3 regions of the Streptococcus sp. SCPM-O-B-23252 (M501) genome follow, and region 2 is predicted to be linked to each of the others. Evidence: predicted binding sites of a transcription regulator. Region 2 holds the regulator's gene; each other region holds the start of a gene.
The links. The regulator NrdR, encoded in region 2, represses ribonucleotide reductase genes. The targets are predictions, from matches to a motif close to ACACNATATATNGTGT.

Region 1: a site for NrdR is predicted at 1,507-1,522, ahead of nrdH (glutaredoxin-like protein NrdH). Genes of this name have one in related genera too.
Region 3: a site for NrdR is predicted at 2,342-2,357, ahead of nrdD (anaerobic ribonucleoside-triphosphate reductase). Genes of this name have one in related genera too.

What each region holds. Positions count from the first base shown of each region.
Region 1 is NZ_JBYQGS010000001.1:1,128,695-1,133,071, reverse strand. Features, by position in the region: gene nrdE (class 1b ribonucleoside-diphosphate reductase subunit alpha) at 1-1,039, opposite strand, end outside; gene nrdH (glutaredoxin-like protein NrdH) at 1,172-1,390, opposite strand; gene AC3E6G_RS05490 (phosphocarrier protein HPr) at 1,822-2,085, shown strand; gene ptsP (phosphoenolpyruvate--protein phosphotransferase) at 2,088-3,821, shown strand; gene glgB (1,4-alpha-glucan branching protein GlgB) at 4,208-4,377, shown strand, end outside.
Region 2 is NZ_JBYQGS010000001.1:259,675-264,051, forward strand. Features, by position in the region: gene AC3E6G_RS01220 (PTS transporter subunit IIBC) at 1-881, shown strand, start outside; gene AC3E6G_RS01225 (endonuclease/exonuclease/phosphatase family protein) at 945-1,760, shown strand; gene nrdR (transcriptional regulator NrdR) at 1,874-2,347, shown strand; gene AC3E6G_RS01235 (replication initiation and membrane attachment family protein) at 2,348-3,520, shown strand; gene dnaI (primosomal protein DnaI) at 3,521-4,377, shown strand, end outside.
Region 3 is NZ_JBYQGS010000006.1:3,906-8,282, forward strand. Features, by position in the region: gene AC3E6G_RS09175 (MFS transporter) at 517-2,298, shown strand; gene nrdD (anaerobic ribonucleoside-triphosphate reductase) at 2,424-4,377, shown strand, end outside.

The sequences.
Region 1 (4,377 bases), 870 kb from region 2:
CAGTTTCCAAATCACGGGCCTTAATTTTTGTCTTGCGGATGTTCGGATTAGCAACCAACTCATCGTATTTTTCAGTGATGTCGATGTAGTTAAATGGCACTCCGTATTCACGCTCTACAGAGTAAGGGCTGAAGAGGTACATTTCTTCATTCTTACGAGCCAACTCGTAGAACTTGTCTGGCACGACGACACCAAGTGAAAGGGTCTTAACACGAACTTTTTCATCGGCATTTTCCTTCTTAGTAGAAAGGAAGGAGATGATATCTGGGTGGAAGACATTGAGGTAAACTACACCAGCCCCTTGGCGTTGTCCCAATTGGTTAGAGTAAGAGAAGCTATCTTCGAAGAGTTTCATGACTGGCACGACCCCAGAAGCAGCTCCTTCATAGCCCTTGATTGGTGCACCAGCTTCGCGAAGATTGCTGAGGGAGATTCCAACCCCACCACCGATACGTGAAAGTTGGAGGGCCGAGTTGATAGAGCGTCCGATCGCATTCATATCATCAGTTACCTGGATCAAGAAACAAGAAACCAATTCCCCACGGCGGGCACGTCCAGCATTCAAGAAAGAAGGAGTAGCTGGTTGGTAGCGCTGGTGGATGATTTCATTTGCGATGTCTTTAGCAATTTCTTCATTTCCATCCGCAAAGTAGAGAGCATTGAAGAAGACGCGGTCTTCCATACTTTCGAGATAGTACTCTCCATCATTTGTTTTCAGAGCATACTGGTTATAGAATTTATAGGCAGCCATGAAGGACTTGAATTGGAAGTTTTGATCTTTGATAAATTGGGCCAATTCTTCCAAAAATTCAGGACGGTACTTCTGAATGAAGGCTGTTTCGATATAGTTGTGTTCAATAAGGTAGTTGATTTTATCCGTTATTGAATCAAAGGCCATGGTATTTGGCACAACATTTTCTTTGAAGAAAGCATCCAAGGCTTCTTTATCTTTATGAAGCATGATTTGACCGTTAACTGGACGGTTGATTTCATTATTAAGACGGAAGTAGGTTACGTCTTCAAGTGATTTTAATCCCATAATGTTCCTTTTTCTAATTCAAAAACAAAGGGGAGGCAAGCTCCCCTGTACAAGTAAAAGGGCTAGGGGAACACTGTAGTCGAGAACTACAGTAATCCATTCCCTAGACCAATCAGATCCTGTTTGATAGTTTTAAGATAATTTCTTGAGCTTAGCTGGTTGGAAGCCAGAGAAGACTTCATCTGCCGTTTGGATAACTGGTGCAGCGTTGAAACCAAGGTTCTTCACATGGTCTACAAACTCAGGTTGCTCATCTAGATTAATTTCACGGTATTCAACGTGATTGGTATCTAAAAAACGTTTGGTCATTTTACATTGAACGCAATTATTTTTTGAATAAATTGTCACCATAATGTGATCTAACTCCTCTAAATTCATAAATCTGTATCTAGTATAAACAAAAGGTTTTTCCTTGTCAAGAGTTTTAACTAAATATTGTGCACGTAAATTAACTATATCGGAGTATACCACAATATGTAGTATTGTAAGAATTAGTGAAAATTGAGGAAAACGTGATAAAATATAGGTTTTTTAAGTCAAAGGAATTCGAACTATTTTCCTAAAATTCTATATACTGTGTCCCTGAAAGCAATTCTATTTATTTAATAGAAGAAAGTAAAAAAAGTAGTTTAAAAGAAGAGAAAAAATGAGTGCTTCCTGTAAGTATTTTCAGTAAGTGTGTGATAAAAATCTTGAAAAATAATGAAGAAGATGATATAATAGCAAATTGTAAGGGTTATCACAGATAACTCAAAAACTAATTTTAAAAGGAGAGTCAAACTATGGCTTCTAAAGATTTCCACATCGTGGCAGAAACAGGTATCCACGCACGTCCAGCAACTTTGTTGGTTCAAACTGCTAGCAAATTTGCTTCAGATATTACTCTTGAATACAAAGGTAAATCAGTTAACTTGAAATCAATCATGGGTGTTATGAGCCTTGGTGTTGGTCAAGGAGCTGACGTTGTAATCTCAGCTGAAGGTGCTGACGCTGATGATGCTCTTGCAGCAATCGCTGAAACAATGGAAAAAGAAGGATTGGCATAAACATGACAGAAATGCTTAAAGGAATTGCAGCATCTGATGGTGTTGCCGTTGCTAAGGCATATCTACTTGTTCAACCCGACTTGTCATTTGAAACAATCTCAGTTGAAGATACAAATGCAGAAGAAGCTCGTTTGGATGCAGCTCTTGAAGCTTCACAGAACGAGCTTTCTCTTATTCGGGAGAATGCAGTAGCGAGCCTTGGTGAGGAAGCGGCACAAGTATTTGATGCTCACATGATGGTCCTTTCTGACCCTGAAATGGTTGGTCAGATCAAGGAAACAATTCGCACGAAGAAGGTGAATGCTGAGGCTGGTTTAAAAGAAGTCACAGACATGTTTATCACCATCTTTGAAGGAATGGAAGATAACCCATACATGCAAGAACGTGCAGCAGATATTCGCGACGTGACCAAACGTGTTCTTGCAAACTTGCTTGGTAAGAAATTGCCAAACCCTGCAACCATCAATGAAGAAGCAATCGTGGTTGCGCATGACTTGACTCCATCCGATACCGCTCAATTGAACAAACAGTTTGTTAAAGCCTTTGTTACAAACATTGGTGGACGTACAAGTCACTCAGCTATCATGGCGCGTACACTTGAAATTGCAGCGGTTCTTGGTACAAACAACATTACAGATCTTGTAAAAGATGGTGATGTGTTGGCTGTATCTGGAATCACTGGTGAAGTGGTCATCAACCCAAGTGAAGAACAAATTGCAGCCTTTAAAGCAGCTGGTGAAGCTTACGCTAAACAAAAAGCTGAATGGGCTCTTTTGAAAGATGCCAAAACTGTTACTGCAGATGGCAAACACTTCGAGTTGGCTGCTAACATCGGTACACCTAAAGACGTTGAAGGTGTGAACGAAAATGGTGCAGAAGCTGTTGGTCTCTATCGTACTGAATTCTTGTACATGGATTCTCAAGATTTCCCAACTGAAGATGATCAATATGAAGCATACAAAGCGGTTCTTGAAGGAATGAACGGTAAACCTGTTGTCGTTCGTACAATGGATATCGGTGGGGATAAAGAACTTCCTTACTTCGATCTTCCTAAAGAAATGAACCCATTTTTGGGTTACCGTGCGTTGCGTATCTCTATCTCTGAAACAGGTAACCAAATGTTCCGTACACAATTGCGTGCTTTGCTTCGTGCATCTGTTCACGGTAAATTGCGGATCATGTTCCCAATGGTTGCTTTGTTGACAGAGTTCCGTACAGCTAAAGGTATTCTGGAAGAAGAAAAAGCGAAATTGGTTGCGGAAGGTGTTGCCGTTGCTGACGACATCGAAGTAGGGATCATGATCGAAATCCCAGCAGCAGCGATGTTGGCTGATCAATTTGCCAAAGAAGTTGACTTCTTCTCAATTGGTACAAACGACTTGATCCAATACACCATGGCTGCTGACCGTATGAACGAACAAGTTTCATACCTTTACCAACCATATAACCCATCAATCCTTCGTTTGATCAACAATGTGATCAAAGCAGCTCACGCTGAAGGTAAATGGGCTGGAATGTGTGGTGAGATGGCTGGTGACCAAACAGCTGTTCCTCTTCTTGTCGGAATGGGCTTGGATGAGTTTTCTATGTCAGCTACATCTGTCCTTCGTACACGTAGCTTGATGAAGAAACTTGACACAGCTAAGATGCAAGAATACGCCAATCGTGCTCTTACTGAATGTTCAACTATGGAAGAAGTGCTTGAACTTTCTAAAGAATACGTGAACGTAGACTAATTGATCTTAAAAATCTGATAAAAGTTATCACCTCGGAAGAGGTGGTAGCTTTTTTATTTTAAACCTGTATTTGTTTCTTTAAATGAAGTAGCTGAACAAAAATGGAGTAGGTGTTGCTATATCAAAACAAAAAATTTAAATTTTCCAAAAATTTTCGGAAATAGGTTTAATTACAATTATTTTTATAGTATAATATTGGAAAGATAGTTTGAAAACTGAACAATTATGAATCTACTTTAGGAAATTTCAGGGAAACAATGAAAGTTTCAAATTCTTTTCATAATTTTTCATCGTATTATTCAAGAAAAAATCTTGAATATTTCAACTATTTATAGTAGAATAATATCAATAGGAAGCGCTTACATAAAAGCGAGAGAGGTGAGTGAATGGATACGAAACAAGCATTGTATACATTTGGAACCGGAGAGAACTTTCATCTTCAACATTATCTAGGGGCTCATAAAGAGCAAGTAGATGGTGTGGAAGGGTATAGTTTCCGTGTATGGGCTCCAAATGCTCAGGCAGTACACCTGGTAGGTGATTTCACCCAATGGGA
Region 2 (4,377 bases):
CAAACTTCATGATCCAGAAATTTAACTACGCAACTCCTGGACGTAATGGAAACTACGAACAAGCTGAAGGAGATGTAGATGCATCTGAAACTTCAGGTTCAGGTAAAGTGGCCGCTGCTTCTCAAGCAGTTAACGTGATCAACCTTCTTGGTGGTCGTGCCAATATCGTCGATGTAGATGCATGTATGACTCGTCTTCGTGTGACTGTTAAAGACGAAACAAAAGTCGGAACAGAAGAACAATGGAAGGCTGAAGGAGCAATGGGACTTGTCATGAAAGGACAAGGTGTCCAAGCGATTTACGGTCCAAAAGCGGACGTCTTGAAATCAGATATCCAAGATTTGTTAGACTCAGGTGAAGTGATTCCTGAAACTCTTCCAAGTCAAAAGACAGCGGCTCAACAAGCAGAAGTTGCCTTTAAAGGGGTGACGGAAGAAGTTCACTCAGTTGCTGAAGGACAAGTCATTGAATTAGAAAAAGTTCAAGATCCAGTCTTCTCACAAAAAATGATGGGTGACGGATTTGCAGTTGAACCAGCAAATGGTCAGATTGTTTCACCAGTAGCTGGTAAGGTGACAAGCGTCTTCCCTACCAAACATGCGCTTGGTTTGGTAACAGAATCTGGTCTTGAAGTCCTCGTTCACATCGGTCTTGATACTGTAAGTCTGGAAGGTAAACCTTTCACAGTGAAGGTAGAAGAAGGCCAAACAGTGGCGGCGGGAGACCTATTGGTAGAAGCAGATTTGGATGCTATTCGTGAAGCTGGACGTGCAACTACAACAGTTGTAGTCTTCACAAATGGTGCAGCTATTCAATCTGTCACTCTTACACAAACTGGTCAACTTCCAGCAGATGCTGTGGTTGCTAAGGTTGAATTATAATCTATGAGAGTTATTCCTTGTATCTATTGGATACAGGGAATTCTCTATTAGGAGAGTAGGATCATGAAATTTTTAACTTTAAACACTCATAGTTGGATGGAAGAAAATCCCCAACAAAAATTTGAGGACTTATTAAAAGACATTCTTGCAAAGCAATACGATGTGATTTGTTTCCAAGAAATAAATCAGACCATCGAAAGTCCAGTTGTTCCTGTTAATGACTTGTACCATCCAACTCCTTCTGCGGAGCCGATCCATCAGGATCACTATGTTCGTTGTTTAGTTGAAAAATTAGAAGAAGAAGGATTGAGCTACCACTGGACATGGGCTTATAACCATATCGGCTATGACCGTTATCATGAAGGCGTGGCGATTCTATCGCGTACCCCAATCCAGGCAAGCGAACTCTTGGTTTCAGATGTGAATGATCCAACAGATTATCATACACGACGGATTGCCATTGCAGAAACCCAAGTTGATGGGAAAGACATTGCTGTTGCCAGTGTTCACCTCTCTTGGTGGGACAAAGGCTTCCAGCAAGAGTGGGCGCGTTTAGAAGAACGCTTTAGCCAATTGCAAAAGCCTTTGATTTTAGCTGGGGACTTTAATAATCCAGCTGGGCAAGAAGGTTATGAAGCCATTTTAGCGAGCCCGCTAGCTCTTCAAGATAGCTTTATTGAAGCTCGCCAGACCAAGGGGACTTACACTGTAGGTCCTGGAATTGATGGATGGGATGATAATCAAGTACCCTTGCGGATTGATTATATTTTCACCTCAAAAGAATGGGTTATCGAACGGCTAGAAGTTGTGTTTGATGGTTCTAGTCAGCCTCTCGTTAGCGACCATTATGGTTTGTCAGCTGACTTGTATTTACCATAATATTCAAATCCCTATCCCTCCAGGAGGCTAGGGATTTTCTTTATTTCCCTTGCTTTCACTTTAGCCCTAAATATGATAGAATAAAGTATTAAGAAACGATAAGGAGGGTGTCCATGCGGTGTCCAAAATGTGGCGGAAATAAGTCTAGTGTTGTAGATAGTCGCCAGGCAGAAGACGGGAAAACGATTCGTAGAAGAAGAGAATGTGATGAATGTCATCATCGCTTCACCACTTATGAACGAGTAGAAGAGCGGACTCTTGTTGTGGTGAAAAAAGATGGCACCCGGGAACAGTTTTCTAGAGATAAAATATTTAATGGGATTATTCGATCTGCTCAGAAACGTCCCGTGTCGAGTGACGAAATTGAGGAAATTGTGGGGCGAATCGAACAAAAGATTCGTAGTCAGAGTGAAAATGAGATCCAGAGTGACTATATCGGATCACTTGTCATGGACGAGTTAGCAGAATTGGACGAAATTACCTATGTTCGATTTGCGAGTGTCTATCGTAGTTTCAAGGATGTTGGTGAATTGGAAAGTCTCTTAAAGCAGATTACCAAAGGAACGAAGAAGAAAAAGGAAAAATAGATGAAGCCCAATACTTCATTTTCTTTCTTGAAGAATAATTATTTAGCGCCTACAGGAGCCTCTTTCACGCATCTGTATGGACCAATATTAGGTGTTCAAGCAAGTCAATTATATACTTTTCTGCTGAGTCTCTATGATCAGGGGAAAGAAAAACGGCTGATTGCTGTTGTTTTAAATCATTTGGATCTAGGGTTCGCTCATTTTCTCGAAAGTCTAGACCGTTTGATTGCCATGAATTTACTAGAGGTTTTTGAGACAGATGAAGGACTTCAGTTCCGATTTTTGGCTCCGCTAGAAGCAGATCAATTTTTTGCCAATGTTGCTTATCAGAAATTGCTGGAGAAAAAAATAGGAGAAGCGGCAGTTCGTGACTTGCTTCCTGAAAAACCAGAGGGCGAAAAACGGAAGGTGAACTTTGCCTCTGTCTTTGGGATTGATGGAGTTTCGACCCATCAGAAGAAAACATCTTCCTTCAGTTTGGAGCACTTTAAACAATTAATGGCGCGAGATGGTCTCCGTTTTGAGAACGAACAAGAAGACCTCTTGGTTCTCTATGCCATCACAGAAGAGAAGAATTGGACTTGGTATGAGACCTATCTCTTGGCCAAGGAGACAGCGGCTAATTTGATCATTTCGACCAAGCGGATGAGACAGAAACTAACCCAACAACCACAGGAAAACGGTAAGGATGAGTTCACTCCGCAGGAAAGAGCCATTATCCGAGAAGCTAAAAATAGGACTAGTCTCCAATTTTTAGCAGGAATTAAAAAAGCGCGTAAGGCTGTCGTGACCCAATCTGAGCGTAAGGTGATTTCTGATTTGGCCCAGTTAGGTCTCTTAGATGAAGTCATAAACGTGATTTTGCTCTTGACCTTTAATAAGGTTGCTTCTGCCAATCTCAATGAAAAATATGCTTTAAAGGTTGGGAATGATTTTGCGTATGAGGGGATTAAAACGGCCGAGGAGGCTGTCCTGAAGATCCGCCAGCGCCAAGACTCTCATACACAAAAAGCAAAAGAGAAAGCAACTAAGAGTGGACAAGCGACTGGAAAAACCAATGTTCCTAAGTGGAGTCAGCCTAACTATACCAATCAGACCAGCCAGGAAGAACAGGCTGATTTGGAACAACAAAAACGGGCCTTGCTCGAGAAATTAAATCAAGGAGGGGAGTAAATGGAGAGCGTAGGGAAAACCATATCCCAGATGAATCGATCACAGCAGTTCAATTATGAAGAATTGGTAGCTCAAATTCTCGCCGAACCTGAGATTGCAAACTTTATTCAAAAGGAAGCCTTGTCGGAAGCAGAAATCCGTCGCAGCATTTCCAAATTTAACCAATACATCAGTGAACGGAATCGTTTTGTCCTAGGGGATGAAGATTATATTGCAAGAGGGTATAAGCCTGTATTGGTCATGAATGAGGGCTATGCGGATGTTTCCTATGAAGAGACACCTGAGTTGATTGAGGCACAAAAACAAGCTGCTATCAATAAACGCTTGCAGTTGATTAACTTGCCAAGTACCTTGAAGGAAGCTTCCTTAGCGAAAGTCGACTTGGATGATCGGGGACGTTTTGGAGCCTTTGAAGAGTTGGCCAATTTTGTTGCTTCCTATCCTCAAGCTCGTAAAGGAATTTTTCTATACGGAGATTTCGGAGTTGGGAAAAGCTATATGATGGCAGCTCTTGCTCATGACTTGTCTGAAAAACGGCAGGCTTCTTCAACCCTCTTGCATTTTCCAAGCTTTGTCATCGATGTCAAAAATGCCATCAACACAGGGCAAGTTAAAGAGATGTTGGATCAGGTCAAGAAGGCTGAAATCTTGATTCTAGACGATATTGGGGCGGAGCAGATGTCGCCTTGGGTCCGGGATGAAGTCTTGCAAGTGATTTTGCAACACCGGATGCAGGAGATTCTTCCAACCTTCTTTACTTCGAATTTCAATTTTGAAGATTTAGAACGTCATTTTGCTACATCACGGAATGGAGATGAGACTTGGCAAGCCAAACGTGTCATGGAGCGAATTAAGTT
Region 3 (4,377 bases), on a different contig from region 2:
AAATTCTTAGAAACTTTCCTTAGGTGAGTACGGACGTCAGCGAACTTCGTAGAAGTTCGCTGACTTATTAAGATACAAAGGGCGTCTGCGGATAAAGTCAAAATAGGAAGTTTGACGCAGAATCTTTAGATTCTAGGAGAACTTATCTTTTTGACACAATCCGCAGCCTGTGTTCAATTCGTTTTGAACCCCCTCGCTCTTTAATTTCCGGGCTCAGGCTAAAACAGTTTCCCAAACTGTTTTACTCCCAAAACTCCCGAGTACTTGAAAAAATGGTGTTTCAAGCATTTTTCTCACAGCGGAAAGTTTCAGAGATTCTTAAATGACTCAAAGTAATAGAAGTCAATTTTTTGAAAAATTATCTAGCTATTTTAAGTAAAAAATAGTCTGTCTTTTTTGTCTGTCCTCTATTTTCTCCTTGTGGAGAAAGCTGACAGTTGGGTCCATTTTTGATATACTAGTAGGGTATGCATGTGCTCTCAAGCACTTGCAAGTCTAGTAAAGGAAAAACAAAGTATGAGTGAGAAAGAAAAAGAATCGCATAAACTTGGCTTAAGTGTCGGGTCCAGTTTTCAAAATACTCAAGAGCTACGAAAGGTATTGGAACAATCGATTAGTCGGGAAGAAGAAGTTTTGACAGCTAGTCAACCGGTGGAATCAGAGCAGAACCAGGAAGAGAGCCAGGCTGCTGGAGAAGCGATGGAAACAGAAGCTTCGGCCGGAACTCTAAGTCGCCTATCACGATCTGGTCATCGTCGCAAAGAGAAGGTTGAAGCGAGATCGAAAGACCAAGAGGATGTAGAAGAGTCGTTAGAAGACCAAGAAGATGAAAAGTCGTTGGGGCGCTACGCCACTAAGCGACCAGTTCCCTTGTCACTACCAATTGCTTTTAGTGTCCTACTTGGGCTGGTTCATGTAGCCCTTCCTTTTATCAACTTACTGGCGACCAATCAACAAACCCAGGACTTATATGCCGGTTGGGCAATGTCTCAAGGTCAAGTTCCCTATGGTCATTTCTTTGGGGTCAATGGTTTGCTCTACTACGGAATCAGCGCTTTAGGAAGTTTGGTAGGAGGTCAAGTTCTCCTGGTGGTCTTCCAGATTTTAGCCTACTTTTTTGCTGGGACGAGCCTGTATCGGATGGTCAGAAGCTTAGTTGCAAGTGAAAAAATTGCAGGACAAGTTCAGCTACTCTTCTACCTTCTTGCTGGAGTGCTTGGATTTGGCGGCAATTACGCTGTCTTTTACGCCCTGCCCTTCCTATTTGGCTCTATGAATTTCATTCTCGCTTATCTAGAGGGTGAGAAAACAGATGAATCCTTTGTCGCTTATGGCGCAGGAGCCTGTTTGGCCTTTATGATGGTGCCATGGCTGAGTGTGATTTTTTATCTGCTTGCTTTTCTTGGATTGACAGCCTATCATGTGAAGCAAAAGAAATTTGCCCACGGCTTCTATCAATTCCTTGCTGCCCTCTTGGGTTTCTCTCTTGTCTTTTATCCCTTAGGCTACATCACCGTGTGGAACGGCTCTTTTGGATATGCGATTCATCAGACCTTGTATAGTCTTCGCTCCCTCCAGTTTGATGCGGGGCACCTATTTGCCAACTTAGTTTATTACTGTTTATTGCTGTTAACGCTTGGTTTTGCTTCAGCTTTCGTCATGTCCTTCCGAAAAGTATCGACAAGTGGTCAACGTTTGATCCGGTTTATGAGTTGGTTTGGTCTTCCGCTAGTTGTTGCAATTGTGGTTGGTACACCAGAGCAAGGGGCCTATCAGTTACTTAGCTTGTTACCTTTTGGTCTTCCCTTATTCGCTCTTTGGTTTGCCGGGGATGAGTCCACTTATCAGCGCCGGAAGATGAAGAATAATTCTATCTGGGAGCTTTATTTCTCCAGTCAAGCCTTCCTACCGATCTTAGCAATAGGTTATTTAGTTGGGTATCCAGTTGTGAATCAATTGGTTCTCCAAAACAACCTAGCGAGTGAACGAAGTACGATTGCCCACTATATCAAGAGTCATAGTGATTCCAAGGATACCATATATGCTTGGGATCAGACGGCCCATCTCTATCAGGAAAGTGGTCGCTTGGCCGCTTCAGCCCTTCTAACTCCGACAGCCTATCTGGGGCCGAAGGAAAACCGAACTAATCTGACGAATCAGATTAAGCAAGACAAGCCGAAGTTTATTGTGGTCAATAAGGACCTAGATGTAACGTCTGCTATGCAAAAGGTTTTAACCCAAAGTTATGAAAAAGTGAACCAGCAGGGTTCGCATTACACCTTGTACCAATATAAATAGACTATCAATATCTTGTGGTTTGAAAATGAAATGACATTTTTTGACACAAGATATTGATTTTTTATTTTTGAGTGATATAATATGGAGTGAATTCTATTTGTATAAAAAAGAAAGTGGGCGAGCTTATGATAACGTTACGAGAAGAGCATATCCAAAGTCTCCCCCAACTCTTTGTAGAAAAGAGAGATGGGCGGAAGGTCAAGTTTGATGTCGATAAAATTTACCGTGCTTTGGTCAAAGCGACAGAAGAAGTGACCGGTCTCACTCCGGCCTTGGAAGCGAAATTAGAAACCGTAACAGACCGGATTGTGGCTGAAATTTTGGAACGCTTCCCTCGTGGCGTAAAAATTTACGAGATTCAAAATGTCGTTGAGCATGAGTTGTTGCAAGCCAATGAATATGCGATTGCCGAGAGCTATATTACCTATCGCACGCAGCGTGATTTTGAGCGCTCAAAGGCAACGGATATCAACTTTACCATCGGCAAGCTCCTCAACAAGGACCAAGCTGTCGTTAATGAAAATGCCAATAAGGACAGCGATGTTTTTAATACCCAGCGCGATTTGACAGCAGGAATTGTCGGCAAGTCTATTGGTCTTAAAATGTTGCCCAAACACGTAGCCAATGCCCACCAAAAAGGGGATATCCACTACCATGATTTGGACTATAGCCCTTACACTCCGATGACCAACTGTTGTTTGATCGATTTTGAAGGCATGCTGCGCAATGGTTTTAAGATTGGGAATGCAGAAGTAGAAAGTCCCAAGTCCATCCAAACTGCAACGGCACAGATCTCGCAAATCATTGCCAATGTAGCCTCTAGCCAGTATGGCGGTTGCTCAGCTGACCGGATCGACGAAGTCTTGGCTCCTTATGCAGAAAAGAATTATCAGAAGCACTTGAAAGATGCAGAGGAGTGGGTTCTCCCTGAAAAACGCGAGGACTATGCTTGGAGCAAGACTCAAAAAGATATCTATGATGCCATGCAATCCTTGGAGTACGAGATCAATACCCTCTTTACCTCAAATGGGCAAACGCCCTTTACTTCGCTGGGCTTTGGGCTTGGAACCAATCGCTTCGAACGGGAAATTCAAAAGGCCATTCTGGAAATTCGAATCAAAGGACTTGGTTCAGAACACCGGACCGCTATTTTCCCTAAGTTGATTTTTAGTTTAAAAAGAGGCCTCAACTTAGAACCAGGTAGTCCCAACTACGACATCAAGCAGTTGGCCTTGGAATGTGCGACCAAACGCATGTATCCAGACGTTTTGTCTTATGACAAAATTGTTGAGTTGACGGGCTCCTTCAAGGTGCCCATGGGATGTCGTTCTTTCCTTCAAGGTTGGAAGGATGAAAATGGTGTGGAAGTCAATTCTGGTCGGATGAACCTAGGGGTTGTGACAGTCAATCTCCCTCGGATTGCCTTGGAGTCAGAAGGGAATAAAGAAAAGTTCTGGGAAATTTTTAATGAGCGGATGAACATCGCGGAAGATGCTTTGATCTATCGGGTAGAGCGGACCAAGGAAGCGACTCCAGCCAATGCCCCAATTCTCTACCAATATGGCGCTTTTGGGAAGCGTTTGGGTAAATATGCCCAGGTAGACCAGCTCTTCCGTCATCGCAGAGCAACCATTTCACTCGGCTATATTGGATTGTATGAAGTAGCGACTGTCTTTTATGGTCCAAATTGGGAAGAAAATCCAGAAGCCAAACAATTTACAATCGAAATCATTAAGGATATGAAGAAACGGGTCGAAGAATGGTCCGACCAATATGACTACCACTTCTCAATCTATTCGACGCCATCAGAAAGTTTGACAGACCGCTTCTGTCGCCTGGATACGGAGAAATTTGGGAAGGTTCCGGATATCACAGACAAGGAATACTACACCAATAGTTTCCACTACGATGTCCGCAAGAACCCAACCCCATTTGAGAAGCTGGATTTTGAAAAAGTCTATCCAGAAGCTGGGGCGACTGGTGGTTTCATCCACTATTGTGAATACCCTGTGCTCCAACAAAATCCAAAAGCCCTTGAGGCGGTTTGGGATTATGCTTATGACAGGGTTGGTTATCTCG